2 regions of the Nissabacter archeti genome follow, and region 2 is predicted to be linked to the other one. Evidence: predicted binding sites of a transcription regulator. Region 2 holds the regulator's gene; the other holds the start of a gene.
The links. Region 2 encodes sigma-54, which starts transcription at its own class of promoters, with help from an activator protein. Its sites were predicted from a motif close to GTTGGCACANNTTTCGCTNT; they were not measured.
Positions count from the first base shown of each region.

Region 1: a site for sigma-54 is predicted at 2,622-2,641, ahead of JK232_RS05695 (amino acid ABC transporter substrate-binding protein). Genes of this name have one in related genera too.

Region 1 covers NZ_JAERKB010000003.1:266,352-274,160, reverse strand. Annotated here, with positions in the region: gene ybeY (rRNA maturation RNase YbeY) at 1-5, shown strand, start outside; gene corC (CNNM family magnesium/cobalt transport protein CorC) at 128-1,012, shown strand; gene lnt (apolipoprotein N-acyltransferase) at 1,020-2,558, shown strand; gene JK232_RS05695 (amino acid ABC transporter substrate-binding protein) at 2,919-3,836, shown strand; gene JK232_RS05690 (amino acid ABC transporter permease) at 3,972-4,712, shown strand; gene gltK (glutamate/aspartate ABC transporter permease GltK) at 4,712-5,389, shown strand; gene JK232_RS05680 (amino acid ABC transporter ATP-binding protein) at 5,386-6,111, shown strand; gene JK232_RS05675 (zinc ribbon-containing protein) at 6,170-6,649, opposite strand; gene leuS (leucine--tRNA ligase) at 6,952-7,809, shown strand, end outside.
Region 2 covers NZ_JAERKB010000011.1:141,954-149,762, reverse strand. Annotated here, with positions in the region: gene lptA (lipopolysaccharide ABC transporter substrate-binding protein LptA) at 1-413, shown strand, start outside; gene lptB (LPS export ABC transporter ATP-binding protein) at 420-1,145, shown strand; gene rpoN (RNA polymerase factor sigma-54) at 1,193-2,626, shown strand; gene hpf (ribosome hibernation promoting factor) at 2,650-2,937, shown strand; gene ptsN (PTS IIA-like nitrogen regulatory protein PtsN) at 3,035-3,511, shown strand; gene rapZ (RNase adapter RapZ) at 3,585-4,439, shown strand; gene npr (PTS phosphocarrier protein NPr) at 4,436-4,708, shown strand; partial or broken gene JK232_RS16375 (BglG family transcription antiterminator) at 4,712-6,016, opposite strand; partial or broken gene JK232_RS23085 (BglG family transcription antiterminator) at 6,115-6,628, opposite strand; gene JK232_RS16370 (lactonase family protein) at 6,681-7,809, opposite strand, start outside.

The DNA of each region.
Region 1 (7,809 bases), on a different contig from region 2:
TCTGATATTAGTTGATGATCTGCGGTGTTTTTTTGTGGCCGGACTGAAAAAGAAGGCCGCGACAAATGCCGCAGCATCACTAATAATAACCTTTCCTCCCAATACGAGTAATATTAACCAGACCGCCATGAGCGACGACCATTCACAGAGCAATGACAGCCCCAGTCCCAAGAAGGGCTTTTTCTCCCTTATCCTCAGCCAGTTATTCCACGGCGAGCCTAAAAACCGTGGCGACCTGGTCGAGCTGATCCGCGACTCCGAACAGAACGACCTGATTGACCCTGATACCCGTGACATGCTGGAAGGCGTGATGGATATCGCCGATCAGCGCGTGCGTGACATCATGATCCCGCGTTCGCAGATGGTGACCCTGAAACGGAACCAGCCGCTGGAAGAGTGCCTGGATGTGATCATTGAATCCGCCCACTCCCGCTTCCCGGTGATCAGCGAAGACAAGGATCATATTGAAGGCATCCTGATGGCCAAAGACCTGCTGCCGTTTATGCGCACCACGTCCGAGCCGTTCAGCATCGACAAAGTGCTGCGCCCTGCGGTGGTGGTGCCGGAAAGCAAACGGGTTGACCGGATGCTGAAGGAGTTCCGCTCCCAGCGGTACCACATGGCGATTGTCATTGATGAGTTTGGCGGTGTCTCCGGCCTGGTCACCATTGAGGATATTCTGGAGCTGATTGTGGGTGAAATTGAGGACGAATATGACGATGAAGAAGATCGTGACGTCCGTCAGCTCAGCCGCCATACCTACACTGTCCGGGCGCTGACACCGATTGAAGATTTCAATGAGGTGTTCCAGACGCACTACAGTGATGAAGAGGTGGATACCATTGGCGGCCTGGTGATGCAGGCATTTGGTCACCTCCCGGCCAGGGGTGAAACCATCGAAATTGACGGTTACGTATTTAAAGTTGCGATGGCCGACAGCCGACGTATTATCCAGGTTCATGTCAAAATTCCGGACGACGCACCGCAACCCAAACTGGAACTGGAAGAATAAAACATCCATGACCCTTGCCTTACTTTTGCAACGCCAGCGGCTACGCCTGCCGCTGGCGCTCTTGTTTGGTGCCTGCGGCACCCTGGCGTTTTCCCCGTATGATATCTGGCCCGCAGCCATTGTCTCGCTGTGTGGCCTGCAGGCGCTGACGCTCAACCGCACCGCCAGCCAGTCCGCCTGGGTAGGGTTCTTCTGGGGGCTGGGTTTGTTCGGCAGCGGGGTCAACTGGGTGTACGTCAGTATTGCCCAGTTCGGCGGGATGCCGGAGCCTGTTAACCTGTTTTTAGTGGTACTGCTGGCCGCCTATCTCTCGCTCTATACCTCATTGTTCGCCGGTGTACTGACGCGCCTGTGGCCGCGCCTGACGGTGTGGCGGGTGGCGCTGGCTGCGCCTGCGCTGTGGCAGGTCACGGAGTTCCTGCGCGGCTGGGTGCTGACCGGCTTCCCCTGGCTGCAATTTGGCTATAGCCAGATTGACGGCCCGTTGAAAGGCATCGCGCCGCTGCTGGGCGTTGAAACCATCACCTTTATGTTGATGTCGCTGAGCGGGCTGCTGGTGTATGCGCTGTTCCAGCGCAAGCCCCTGCCGGCCGTGGTGGCGCTGGCGATGCTGCTGCTGCCGTGGCCGTTGCGCCAGTTGACCTGGTTCACCCCGGAGCCGCAAAAAACAGCCAATGTGGCGATGGTACAGGGCAATATTCCGCAGTCCATGAAGTGGGACCCGAAAGTCCTTGAGCAGACACTGCAAATTTATCTGGATGCGAGCCGCCCTTATGCCGGCAAGGCTTCGCTGATCATCTGGCCGGAATCCGCGATTCCGGATATCGAGCGCGATCAGCAGCCTTTCCTCGGTATGATGGATGACCTGATGCGTTCGCACCACAGCAGCCTGATCACCGGCATCGTGGACGCGCGCCAGACTCAGCAGGGTTATGACTACTACAACAGCATGATTGTGCTGGGTGAACAAACGCCCTACCACTACCTGAATCAGGACCGCTTTAATAAGCACCATCTGGTGCCGTTTGGCGAGTTTGTGCCGCTGGAAAGTTTGCTGCGCCCGCTGGCCCCCTTCTTTGATTTGCCGATGTCCTCCTTTAGCCGCGGCGGCTATGTGCAGCCACCGTTACAGGCGGCGGGCTTTAACCTCACGGCAGCCATCTGCTATGAGATTGTGCTCGGTGAACAGGTGCGGGCCAATTTGCGGCCGGATACGGACTTTTTGCTGACCATCTCTAACGATGCCTGGTTCGGCCACTCAATTGGGCCGTGGCAGCATTTCCAAATGGCCCGTATGCGCGCGCTGGAATTAGGGCGCCCCTTGTTGCGCAGCACCAATAATGGCGTGACGGCCGCGGTAGACGCGAAAGGCAACGTGATTAAGCAGATCCCGCAATTTACCCGTCAGGTGCTGGAGGTACAGGTGACCCCGACCACCGGGCTGACCCCTTATGCCCGTCTCGGCGCCCTGCCGGTTTGGCTCCTCACCCTGCTGGCCGGCGGTGCCGCCCTTATCGCCACGTTGCGCCGCTCACGCGCAGTGTAAACAGCCGCATCATGGCCTGAAGCCGGGAGATTTCTCCCGGCTTTTTTATTTCCTCTTCCCCGTTTTGGCACAGCGTTTGCTTGATATTGCTGGGATTTAGCTGAAAACGTCACCCATCCGGACATTTCGCATTAACCTGCACCGCCTTTGCGCGCCTGCTGCACAACAAACGTGCAGGGCAGATTTTTTGCCTCTATTTGGTGCGGCGTTGGTCGCAAAAAAGAAACGTTCTGGTATCAATATATTTACATTCAGCTATGTTCAGACAGGCCTCCCGGCCTCTTGCCGCGTTCCGATGCGGTCTCTTTTTTGATTTCGACGTCACACGTCAGAATCATAACAACAGCAAGGAGTAGGACCATGCAAATGCGCAAACTGGCGTTATCGCTGCTGCTCGCCGGCATTGCCACAGGCGCCGCCCATGCGGCCCAGCCCACCGCCGCTGCCGGTAATCAGGCTGCCCCCGACACGTTGCAAAAAATCAAACAAAACGGCGTGATTGTCGTGGGCCACCGTGAATCTTCGGTGCCGTTCTCCTATTACGATAATACTCAGAAAGTCGTGGGTTACTCCCAGGACTATTCCAACCTGATTGTTGAGGCGATTAAAAAACAACTGAATGCGCCGGACCTGAAGGTAAAACTGCTGCCGATCACCTCACAGAACCGCATCCCGCTGCTGCAAAACGGCACCTTTGATTTCGAATGTGGTTCCACCACCAATAACCTTGAGCGCCAGCAACAGGCTGCCTTCTCCAACAGTATTTTTGTGGTAGGTACCCGCCTGCTGGTGAAAAAAGGCTCGCCGATAAAAGATTTCCCGGACCTGAAAGGCAAGACGGTGGTCGTCACCTCCGGCACCACCTCTGAAGTGCTGCTTAATAAGCTCAATGAAGAGAAAAAGATGGAGATGCGCATCATCAGCGCCAAAGACCACGGGGACTCTTTCCGTACGCTGGAAAGCGGCCGCGCCGTGGCCTTTATGATGGATGACGCCCTGCTGGCCGGCGAACGCGCCAAAGCGAAAAAACCGGATCAATGGGACATCGTCGGCACGCCGCAATCCCATGAAGCTTACGGCTGTATGCTGCCGCGAGGCGACGCCAGCTTTAAGAAACTGATGGATGACACCATCGCCCAGGCCCAGACGTCAGGCGAAGCGGCGAAATGGTATGAGACCTGGTTCCAGAAGCCAATTCCGCCAAAAAACCTCAACATGAACTTTGCCCTGTCAGACGACATGAAAGCCCTGTTTAAAGCACCAAACGATAAGCCGTAACCTGCCCGGATAACGGCAACATGCAGGACAGACAGGAAGCGGGGTGGCCGTTCCCCACCCCGCTTTTTTCATGGTGTGCCGCGCCTGTCAGGCGTTCTCTCCCGGATCACTGCGATCCGTTGTATGGAGTTGTTTATGTCAACCAACTGGAACTGGGGCATTTTCCTGCAAGAAGCCCCGTTTGGTAATACCACCTATCTTGGCTGGATCTGGTCTGGTTTTCAGGTCACGATTGCACTTTCATTCTGTGCCTGGATTATCGCGTTTTTTGTCGGCTCGCTGTTTGGCATTCTGCGTACGGTACCTAACCGGTTACTCGCCGGGCTCGGTACCTGCTACGTGGAATTGTTCCGGAACGTGCCGCTGATTGTTCAGTTTTTCATCTGGTATCTGGTGGTGCCGGAATTGTTACCGCCGGATCTCGGCATGTGGTTCAAATCCGAGCTGGACCCGAACATTCAGTTTTTCCTCTCCTCCATGATCTGCCTGGGGCTGTTTACCGCGGCCCGCGTGTGTGAGCAGGTACGGGCGGCCATTCAGTCCCTGCCGCGCGGCCAGAAAGCCGCCGGGCTGGCGATGGGGCTGACCCTGCCGCAAACCTACCGCTATGTGCTGCTGCCGAATGCCTACCGGGTGATTGTGCCGCCGATGACATCAGAGATGCTGAACCTGGTGAAAAACTCGGCTATCGCCTCCACCATCGGCCTGGTGGATATGGCTGCGCAGGCCGGCAAACTGCTCGACTATTCGGCCCATGCGTATGAGTCATTCACCGCCATCACGCTGGCCTACATCCTGATTAACGCAGTGATTATGGTGTTTATGCGGCTGGTCGAATCCAAAGTCAGGCTGCCGGGCCATACGGGGGGTAAATAATGTACGAATTTGACTGGAGTTCAATCCCGCCCAGTTTCCCTTACCTGCTGGACGGCATGGTGATCACGCTCAAAATCACCCTGACGGCGATTGTGTTCGGCATCCTGTGGGGCACGCTGCTGGCGGTGATGCGTTTGTCGAGCATCAAGGTGATCAGCTGGTTTGCCACGCTGTATGTCAACCTGTTCCGCTCGGTGCCGCTGGTGATGGTGTTGCTGTGGTTCTATCTGGTGGTGCCGGGCCTGCTGCAAAAAGGGCTGGGCCTCTCCCCACATGCTGATATCCGCCTGATTTCGGCGATGGTGGCGTTTGCGCTGTTTGAAGCGGCCTATTACTCCGAGATTATCCGCGCCGGTATTCTCAGCGTCGCCCGCGGCCAGGGTGCCGCTGCACTGGCGCTGGGCATGACGCCGTGGCAATCCATGAAGCTGGTGATCCTGCCGCAGGCGTTCCGGGCGATGATCCCACTGCTGCTGACCCAGGGCATTGTGTTGTTCCAGGATACGTCCCTGGTGTATGTGCTGAGCCTGGCGGACTTTTTCCGCACCGCCACCACGATTGGCGAGCGCGACGGCACCCAGGTGGAAATGGTGCTGTTTGCCGGGCTGGTTTACTTTGTTATTAGCATCGCGGCCTCGTTGGTGGTCAGCGTATTGAAGAAAAGGACCGTTTCATGATCTCCCTGAAGAGTATTTCCAAGTGGTATGGGCATTTCCAGGTATTAACGGAGTGCAGCACTGAAGTGAAAAAAGGGGAAGTTGTGGTGGTATGCGGCCCCTCAGGCTCCGGCAAATCCACCCTGATTAAAACCGTTAACGGCCTGGAGCCGGTTCAGAAAGGCCAGATCGTGGTGAACGGTATTCCGGTGAATGACCGGAAAACCAATCTGGCGCAACTGCGCGCCAAGGTAGGGATGGTGTTCCAGCATTTTGAGCTGTTCCCGCATCTCTCCATCATCGATAACCTGACGCTGGCCCAGATCAAGGTGCTGAAACGGGACAAAGCCGCCGCGCGGGACAAGGGGCTGAAATTGCTGGATCGGGTCGGCCTTGCGGCCCACGCCAATAAATTCCCCGGCCAGCTCTCCGGCGGCCAGCAGCAGCGCGTCGCCATCGCCCGTGCGCTTTGCATGGACCCGGTCGCCATGTTGTTTGATGAACCGACCTCCGCGCTGGACCCGGAAATGATCAATGAAGTGCTGGACGTGATGGTAGAGCTGGCGCAGGAAGGCATGACAATGATGGTCGTCACCCATGAGATGGGCTTTGCCCGCAAAGTGGCCAACCGCGTGATCTTTATGGACGAGGGCAAAATAGTGGAAGACCGCGAGAAGAACGCGTTTTTCGACAATCCACAATCCGATCGCGCACGCGATTTTTTGGCAAAAATCCTGCACTGACCGGCAAAAGGAAATGCGCCGCCCCACAGGCGGCGCGTTTGCCTTTCCTGCCTGTGCGTTAAGGCTGGAAAGGCTGGCGGTTAAACTGGTCATGCCCGCATTTCGGGCAGAGCGGCAGGATTTCCGGCGTATACACCGGCATCGGGGCATGGCATTTTTCGCAGATCAGGTTGCCGAGCCCCACCACTTCCCCACTGTGGTAAACCCCGTGATGGGTGACATCCTTAAACACTTCCCGCCACTCCAGCTGGGTTTTATCCGTGATGTCTGCCAGCTCCTGCCACAGGCTCTCTTTAATCACCCGCATAAACACGCTGTCCGTGATGTCGTCCTGCTCCTGATAGCTGCGGGCGAACTCTTCCAGGTCACGCCGTACCGCCAGCGTCACCTGCCGGATTTCAGCATCTGTCAGGTCCCCGGCCGTTTTCAGCCGGGCCTCGGCGCTGCGCACCAGCGCGTCAATGTCGTGATCGCCGGCCCGGATGCGTTCCGTCAGGGAGGCAACCAGCTCACGGTAATAGTCTGCAACGTTACTCATACAATCCTCGCAATGCGCTGATGAGATCACACGGCCTGCCGCCCGGCACTGCCGCTACGGCGCTCCATTTTTTTGAGCTTACCCCTCCAGTTTAGCCCTAAATCACTGATGTGATTTAAGGAATAGTCCGGCTTTGCGTAACCTTACGCAAAATTCGCCGCTTCCTCCGGAGAAATACGCCTGCCGCGGGCGCTGAGTGTTGTTGCCTCAGGCGCTTATCAGCTATGCTATGCGGATCTCTTTATATGAATCAGAAAAGGCTACAGGCGTAGCTGTTTTTCACTATAGGACCATCGGCCGCCATGCAAGAGCAATACCGCCCAGAAGATATAGAGTCAAACGTCCAGCTTCACTGGCAAGAGAAGCAAACTTTTAAGGTGACTGAAGAGGCCGGCAAGGAGAAGTACTACTGCCTTTCAATGCTGCCTTACCCGTCAGGCCGCCTGCATATGGGCCACGTGCGCAACTACACCATCGGCGATGTCATCTCCCGCTACCAGCGTATGCTGGGCAAAAACGTGCTTCAGCCTATCGGCTGGGATGCGTTCGGCCTGCCGGCTGAAGGCGCCGCGGTAAAAAACAACACCGCGCCGGCCCCCTGGACCTACGAAAATATCGATTACATGAAGAACCAGCTGAAACTGCTGGGCTTCGGCTATGACTGGGATCGTGAAATCGCGACCTGTGATCCTGACTACTACCGTTGGGAGCAGTGGTTCTTCACCAAGCTGTATGAAAAAGGCCTGGTCTATAAGAAGACCTCTGCGGTGAACTGGTGCCCGCATGACCAGACCGTCCTCGCCAACGAACAGGTGATTGAAGGCTGCTGCTGGCGCTGCGACACCAAAGTTGAGCGTAAAGAGATCCCGCAGTGGTTTATCAAAATCACCGCCTATGCGGATCAGCTGCTGAACGACCTGGACACGCTGGAGAGCTGGCCTGAGCAGGTCAAAACCATGCAGCGCAACTGGATTGGCCGTTCTGAAGGCGTGGAAATCACCTTTGACGTCGAAGAGAGTGAAGAAACGCTGACGGTTTACACCACCCGCCCGGACACCTTTATGGGCGTGACCTACGTGGCCGTTGCCGCTGGTCACCCGCTCTCCCTGCAGGCGGCGGCCGGTAACCCGGCCCTGGCTGATTTCATCGCCGAATGCCGC
Region 2 (7,809 bases):
TGGAAGGCAACACCGTGACCTTTACCGGCAACGTGGTCGCCAAACAGGGCAGCATTGAGATCAAAGCCGACAAAGTGGTGGTGATCCGCCCGCAGGGCCAGCAAGGCAAAGAAGTGATCGAAGCCTACGGTAACCCGGTCACCTTCTTCCAGTTGCAGGAAAACGGCAAACCGGTGAAGGGCCACTCGCAGAAGATGCGTTATGAGCTGGCCAATGACTTCGTCACCCTGACCGGCAACGCCTATCTGGAGCAGCTGGACAGCAACGTGAAAGGTGACCGCATTACCTATCTGGTCCAAAAACAGCAGATGGAGGCCTTCAGTGATGAGGGCAAACGTGTTACCACTGTGTTAATCCCGACGCAGCTCCAGGACAAGGGCAACACGTCCGGCACCCAGAAGAAGAGTAACTGATTCGCTATGGCTACCTTAATCGCAGAAAAACTCGCCAAATCATATAAAAGCCGTAAAGTGGTGGAGGACGTCAGCCTGACGGTCAACTCCGGTGAGATTGTCGGGCTGCTCGGCCCGAACGGCGCCGGCAAGACCACCACCTTCTACATGGTGGTCGGCATCGTGCAGCGGGACGCCGGGCGGATCATCATCGATGACGAGGACATCAGCCTGCTGCCGTTGCACGCGCGTGCGCGCCGCGGCATCGGCTACCTGCCGCAGGAGGCCTCTATTTTCCGCCGCCTCAGCGTCTATAACAACCTGATGGCCGTGCTGGAAATCCGTGATGACCTCACCAGCGAGCAGCGCCGTGACCGCGCCGATGAGCTGATGGCAGAGTTCCACATCACCCATCTGCGCGACAGCCTGGGCCAGGCGCTCTCCGGCGGGGAACGCCGCCGGGTGGAGATCGCCCGTGCGCTGGCCGCCAACCCGAAATTCATCCTGCTGGATGAGCCTTTCGCCGGGGTTGACCCAATCTCGGTGATCGACATTAAAAAAATCATTGAGCACCTGCGCGACAGCGGCCTGGGCGTGCTGATTACCGACCACAACGTGCGGGAAACCCTCGACGTCTGTGAACGCGCCTATATCGTCAGCCAGGGGCACCTGATTGCCCACGGCTCACCCAGCGATATCCTGGCCGATGAGCAGGTAAAACGCGTCTACCTCGGCGAAGAGTTCCGCCTTTGATTGGCTGCTTCCGGCGCCGTTACCCGTAAGGACATTGAATCCATTCTATGAAGCAAGGTTTGCAACTCAGGCTTAGCCAGCAACTGGCCATGACTCCCCAGCTCCAGCAGGCCATCCGGCTGCTGCAGCTCTCCACGCTTGAACTGCAGCAGGAGATCCAACTGGCATTAGAGAGCAACCCGCTGCTTGAACAGACGGACATTCACGACGAAATCGACGCCAGGGAGAGCACCGACAGCGAGGCCCTCGACACCCGCGAAGCCCTCGAGCAGAAGGATATGCCCGAGGAGCTGCCGCTGGATGCCACCTGGGATGAGATCTACACCGCCGGCACCCCGTCCGGGACCGGCACCGACTACAGCGATGACGAGCTGCCGGTCTACCAGGGCGAAACCACCCAGACCCTTCAGGACTACCTGATGTGGCAGGTGGATCTCACCCCCTTCTCCGACACCGACGCCGCCATTGCCACCTCCATTGTGGATGCGGTGGACGATACCGGCTACCTCACCGCCACACTGGATGAGATCCTCGAAAGCATCGGCGACGACAACGTCACGATGGACGAAGTGGAAGCGGTGCTGAAACGCGTGCAGCGCTTCGACCCGATTGGCGTCGCCGCGCGTGACCTGCGCGACTGTTTGCTGATCCAGCTCTCGCAGTTTGTGCCCGGCCTCCCCTACCTGGCGGAAGCGAAACTGATTGTCAGCGAACACCTGGATCTGCTCGGCAATCACGATTTCAGGAGCTTAATGCGTTCGACCCGGCTAAAAGAGGATACACTTAAAGGGGCGATGCAGCTGATCCAGTCGCTGGACCCGCGCCCCGGCCAGTCGATCAACACCGGCGAATCAGAGTATGTGATCCCGGATGTGCTGGTGCGCAAGCATCAGGGTGTCTGGACGGTGGAGCTGAACGCGGACAGCGTGCCGCGCCTCAAAATTAACCAGCAGTATGCGGCGCTGGGCGGCTCCACCCGCAGCGACAGCGACGGCCAGTTCATCCGCAGCAACCTCCAGGAAGCCAAATGGCTGATCAAGAGCCTGGAGAGCCGCAACGAGACGCTGCTGAAAGTGACGCGCTGCATCGTGGAGCAGCAGCAGGCATTCTTTGAGAAGGGTGAAGAGTACATGAAACCGATGGTGCTGGCGGACATCGCCCAGGCCGTTGATATGCATGAGTCCACCATTTCCCGCGTGACTACGCAGAAGTTCCTGCACAGCCCGCGCGGCATTTTTGAACTGAAGTATTTCTTCTCAAGCCACGTGAGCACAGACAGCGGCGGCGAGGCGTCTTCTACCGCCATCCGTGCCCTGGTGAAGAAATTAATTGCGGCTGAAAACCCCGCGAAACCTCTGAGTGACAGCAAGCTGGCGACCCTGCTTTCCGACCAGGGGATCATGGTAGCCCGTCGTACTGTTGCAAAATACCGAGAGTCTTTGTCCATCCCGCCGTCGAACCAACGCAAACAACTGGTTTGACCTAAACAGAGAAGGAAGACATTATGCAGCTCAACATCACCGGACACCACGTTGAAATCACTGAGCCCCTGCGCGACTTTGTCACCACGAAATTTGCCAAGCTTGAGCAATTTTTCGACAGGATCAACCAGGTCTATGTGGTTCTCAGCATGGAGAAAGTGCACAAAATTGCCGAAGCAACGGTGCACGTGAATGGAGGCGAGTTGCACGCCACCTCGGAACATGAGGACATGTACGCGGCCATTGACGGCCTGATTGACAAGCTGTCCCGGCAGCTCAATAAACACAAAGACAAGCTAAAACAGCACTGAAACTCACTGTAGCCAGTTGCGCTACATCGCCTGACAATCGGCTCGTTGCCCTGCGGTAACGGGCCGATAAGCCATCAGGCGTGACCCGAGCGCTTAAGTGAAAGATGAGATGATAAACGATACGGTTATGCAGTTAAGCACTGTGCTCAGCGCAGAGTGCACCAAAAGCGGCGTCCACTGCTCCAGCAAGAAACGCGCCCTGGAAATCGTCAGCGAACTGGCCGCGAAACAGCTCAGCCTGCCGCCGCAGGTGGTGTTTGAGGCGGTACTGACCCGCGAGCGGATGGGCAGTACCGGCATCGGCAGCGGTATCGCGATCCCCCACGGCAAGCTGGAGGAGGACACGCTGCGCGCAGTGGGGGTCTTTATTCGCCTCGATCAGCCGATCCCGTTTGACGCCATCGACAACCAGCCGGTGGATCTGCTGTTTGCCCTGCTGGTCCCGGCCGATCAATGCAAAACCCATTTACATACCCTGTCGCTGGTGGCAAAACGGCTGGCGGACAAAAACGTCTGCCGCCGGTTGCGTGCCGCCCAGAGTGACGAAGAGCTGTACCAGATCATTACCGAATAGCCGGCAACGCCGGGCTCTGCCGCCGGCGCCGGTAATTAACATGCCAAGAGTGAATTGCCAGGGGGAGTGACACATGGTGCTGATGATAGTCAGCGGCCGTTCCGGTTCGGGTAAATCTGTTGCCTTGCGTGCGCTTGAAGATATGGGCTTTTACTGCGTCGATAACCTGCCGGTGGTTCTGCTGCCGCAGTTGGCGCACGCGCTGGTGGAACGCAACACCTCCGCCGCCGTCAGCATTGACGTGCGCAACATGCCGGAAACACCGGAAATCTTTGAGCACGCCATGTCCCAGCTGCCGGAGAGCTTTTCACCGCAACTGCTGTTCCTTGATGCGGACCGCAACACCCTGATCCGCCGTTACAGCGATACCCGTCGCCTGCATCCCCTCTCCGCCCGCAACCTGTCGCTGGAGAGCGCCATTGATGAGGAGAACGAGCTGCTGGAGCCGCTGCGCTCACGCGCCGATCTGCTGATCGACACCTCGGAGATGTCAGTGCATGAGCTGGCCGAAATGCTGCGTACCCGCCTGCTGGGCAAACGCGAGCGCGAGCTGACGATGGTGTTCGAATCCTTTGGCTTCAAGCACGGCATCCCGATTGATGCCGACTATGTGTTTGACGTACGTTTCCTGCCCAACCCGCACTGGGACCCGAAACTGCGCCCGATGACCGGCCTGGACCGCCCGGTCGCCGCCTTCCTTGACCGGCATACGGAAGTGCATAACTTCATTTACCAGACGCGCAGCTACCTTGAACAGTGGCTGCCGATGCTCGAAACCAATAACCGCAGTTACCTCACCGTCGCCATCGGCTGTACCGGCGGCAAGCACCGGTCGGTGTATGTGGCTGAGCAACTGGCGGATTATTTCCGTTCCCGCGGGAAGAACGTGCAATCCCGCCATCGCACGCTGGAAAAACGTAAATTATGACGGTGAAACACACGGTGGAGATCAAAAACCGGCTCGGCATGCACGCCCGGCCGGCGATGAAACTGTTTGAGCTGGTGCAGAGCTTTGACGCCGAAGTGATGCTGCGCAACGACGCAGGCATGGAGGCGGAGGCCAGCAGCGTGATCGCCCTGCTGATGCTCGACTCGCCCAAAGGCCAGCGCATTGAGATCGAGGCCACCGGCCCCGATGAGGTCAATGCGCTGAACGCGGTGGTGGAGCTGTTTAACTCCGGCTTCGACGAGGAGTAGCGGTTAAATCCGGCTCAGGCTTTCGCCGGCAATCGCTTTAAAGCTGGCAAAATCGCGGCTGGCGAGCAACCGGCTGGCCGAGCGCTCACGCACAAAGGTGACGAACAGGTCATAGATCGCCATCGCTTCCTCATAATCGGCTTTGCTTATCGCCAGCAGGAAAATCACCTGCGCCGTCTCCCCTTGCCCCCAGGCGATGCCCGGCGGGCAGAGCACCGTCACCACCACGGTTTTTTTCGCCTGTAACCCCAGCGCGTGCGGCAGCGCGATGCCCTCGCCCAGCATGGTAGAGACAATCGCCTCCCGCTCCGTGACCGAGGCGTAAAAATCGCCGTCCACCACCCCTTCCTGCTCCAGTTGGCCGCACACCCGGCGAAACAGTTCCTCCTGGCTCAGCGGCTGGTCGAGGATCAGGAAATGCCCGGCATCAAAAAACTTCTCCAGCATATAGGGGCGGGTGCGATCCACCAGCACCAGCTTGCCGAGCTGTTCCAATTGGAATTCGGTCGGGAACGGTGACATCACCACCACCGGTTTGTTGCGCTCCGCCAGCCGCGCCGTGGAGATCACAAAATCCTCGTCAATCTGGCTGAGCTGCTCATAGTCGCGCAGCGTGATGATGCGGGTGATCTCCAGCTGCGGGTATTTGCGGCTGACCTGCGCCTGGATCATGCGGATGGTGGAATTGCCGGTGTCGCACACCAGCAGCACCTGCGGGTGGCGCTGGTAGCCGATGTTGTAGTGGCGCTCCAGCCCGACGCCGATGTGCAGCACCAGAAACCCGATCTCGTTTTCGCTCAGGCTGTAGGGGGTATATTTTCCCCAGCTTGACAGGGCCGCCAGCGTGACGTCATAGGCCATCGGGTAGTGCTGTTTGATGTTCGCCAGCAGCGGGTTCGGGATGGCTATCTGGTATTTCACCCGGGTGATCATGGTTTTGATGTGCGTCAGCAGGTCGGCGCGCAACTGCTCGTCACCCTGCAAATCGTAGTTATAGTGCGCATTGATGTAAGAGAGCAGGTAATCCACCAGCGCCTCCTCATCGTCGGCATTGATCTCCGTAGGCTGCACCGCCTGGACGCGCCGTGCAGCGATGTTTACCCGCAGGTACGCCTCCTCCGCCGGGGCAATCTCCTTCCCTGCCCACTGGCGCAACTGGGCCGCCAGCGCTGAGGAGACCTGCCGCACCGCCTCATCCCCTTCGTCGGCCTGGAAATCGGAGAGCGGGTAGCCGTCACAAATGCGCCGGAGCGCCACCGCGCAGTAAAGCGCCAGATAGTGCTCGCCCTCGTCCGTCAACCGGATCCCCGCCTGTGACACGCCCTGATGCAGCGCGGCGGCCAGCGCCGGCATCTGCGCCACTGCCAGCACCGCCGGTGAATGCAGCAGCCCGGCGCTGTGTTCATCCTGCCGCTGGAACAGCAGATCGGTCAGGCAGGCGCGGATCGCCACTTCGCTGCCGAACAGTTTCATGCCGTAGCGCGGTTTGGTTTCAATCGTCAGCGGGTAACGGCTGAGATACTCCCGCACCTCCGCCATGTCACTTTGCAGCGTGCCGCGGCTCACGTACCACTCATCCGCCAGGTCTTCCAGTTTCAGCGAAAACGGCGAGGTGAGAAACCGCACCAGCAGGCAGGTCGCCCGGTCAGCCGCCGTCCGCGGGATTTGCGGCGCGGCGGCCGCAGGCTGGCGCAGCGCACTGAAGCGAACCGCATCCTCTACCCGGAGCTGGTAGCCGCTGCCGCGCGTGTGCACAAACTGCGCGCCATAGCGGATCAGGATCTCGTTAAGTGCCGTGATGTCCGCCCGCACGGTGCGGGTGGAGACGTCAAAGCGTTTCGCCAGCTCCTCCTGCGGCAGGATCTCATCCTGCAAGGCATCAAACAGATTGGCCAGACGTTGATAGGGAAACCGCACCATAATCCTTCCAGGGTTGGGATAACTGTTCGCACCGGAGGGCAGCATCGCTGCCTCAGGGCACCATAATCAGCTGGGACGGGCTGCCGACCGGGGTGTACTCGTCGGCGAAAGTCAGTGTGCCATGCGCCGGATCGACCTGGAAGCGGGTTATGTTGTCACTTTTCTGATTCATGACATAAAGCGTTTTCCCGGCCGGGTCGAGCGTCAGGCTGCGGGGGTAATCGCCGCGCGTCCACACCTCACTGACCCAGCGCATCCCGCCTTCGGGCGTGACGGCGATCTGGGCGATGCTGTTGTGCAGGCGGTTGGCGACATAGAGGTTTTTGCCGTCACGCCCCAGCAGCAACCCGGCGGCAAAACTGGTACCCTGGTAGGCCGGCGGCAGCGATGAAAGGCTGTTCAGCGGCGTCAGCGTGCCGGTGTCGCGGTTGAGGCGGTAGCTGGTCACCACTGAGGCCTCTTCCGCAATCACAAACAGCGTGTCGCCCGACGGGTGGAACACCAGATGGCGCGGCCCGGCACCGGCCGAAGCGGCCGGGATGAACGGCGGATCATTTGGCGTCAGCGCGCCGGTTTCAGGATCGCGCCGCCACTGGTAGATCCTGTCCAGCCCCAGATCGGTGGAGAAGGCGAAACGCCCGCTGGGATCGCTCTCGATCATATGGGCGTGCGGCCCATTATGGTCGCTGATGGCGAAACTCCCCGGCACTGCGGCGACCGGCCTGGCGGCACCCGGCTCGCCCTGTTGCTGCTGCACCGACACCGCCGCGCCAAGTTTCCCGTCACCCGCCACCGGGAAGCTGGCGACGCTGCCGCTGATATAGTTCGCCACCAGCAGGAATTTCTCATCCGGCGTCAACGACAGCCAGACCGGCCCCTGCCCGGCGGACATCACCTGGTTGAGCAGCGTTAAACTGCCGTCCTGTGGGTTGATGCGGTAAGCACTCAGCCCGCCCTGCTGCCCGCCGTTGAAATCCGCGACCTCGCTGCCGACAAACAGCAGCGTGCCGGCGGCGTTCGCCACCAGTTGCGCCGGGTTACTGACGCGGCTGACCAGTGCTCGCTCACTGAGGCGGCCGTCGGTGGCATTGACGGTGAAGCGGTAGACGCCTTCGCCGTTGGGGTTATAGGTGCCGACATAAGCGAAGCGCGCGGTCTCTGCGTGCAGCGGCGCGCTGACC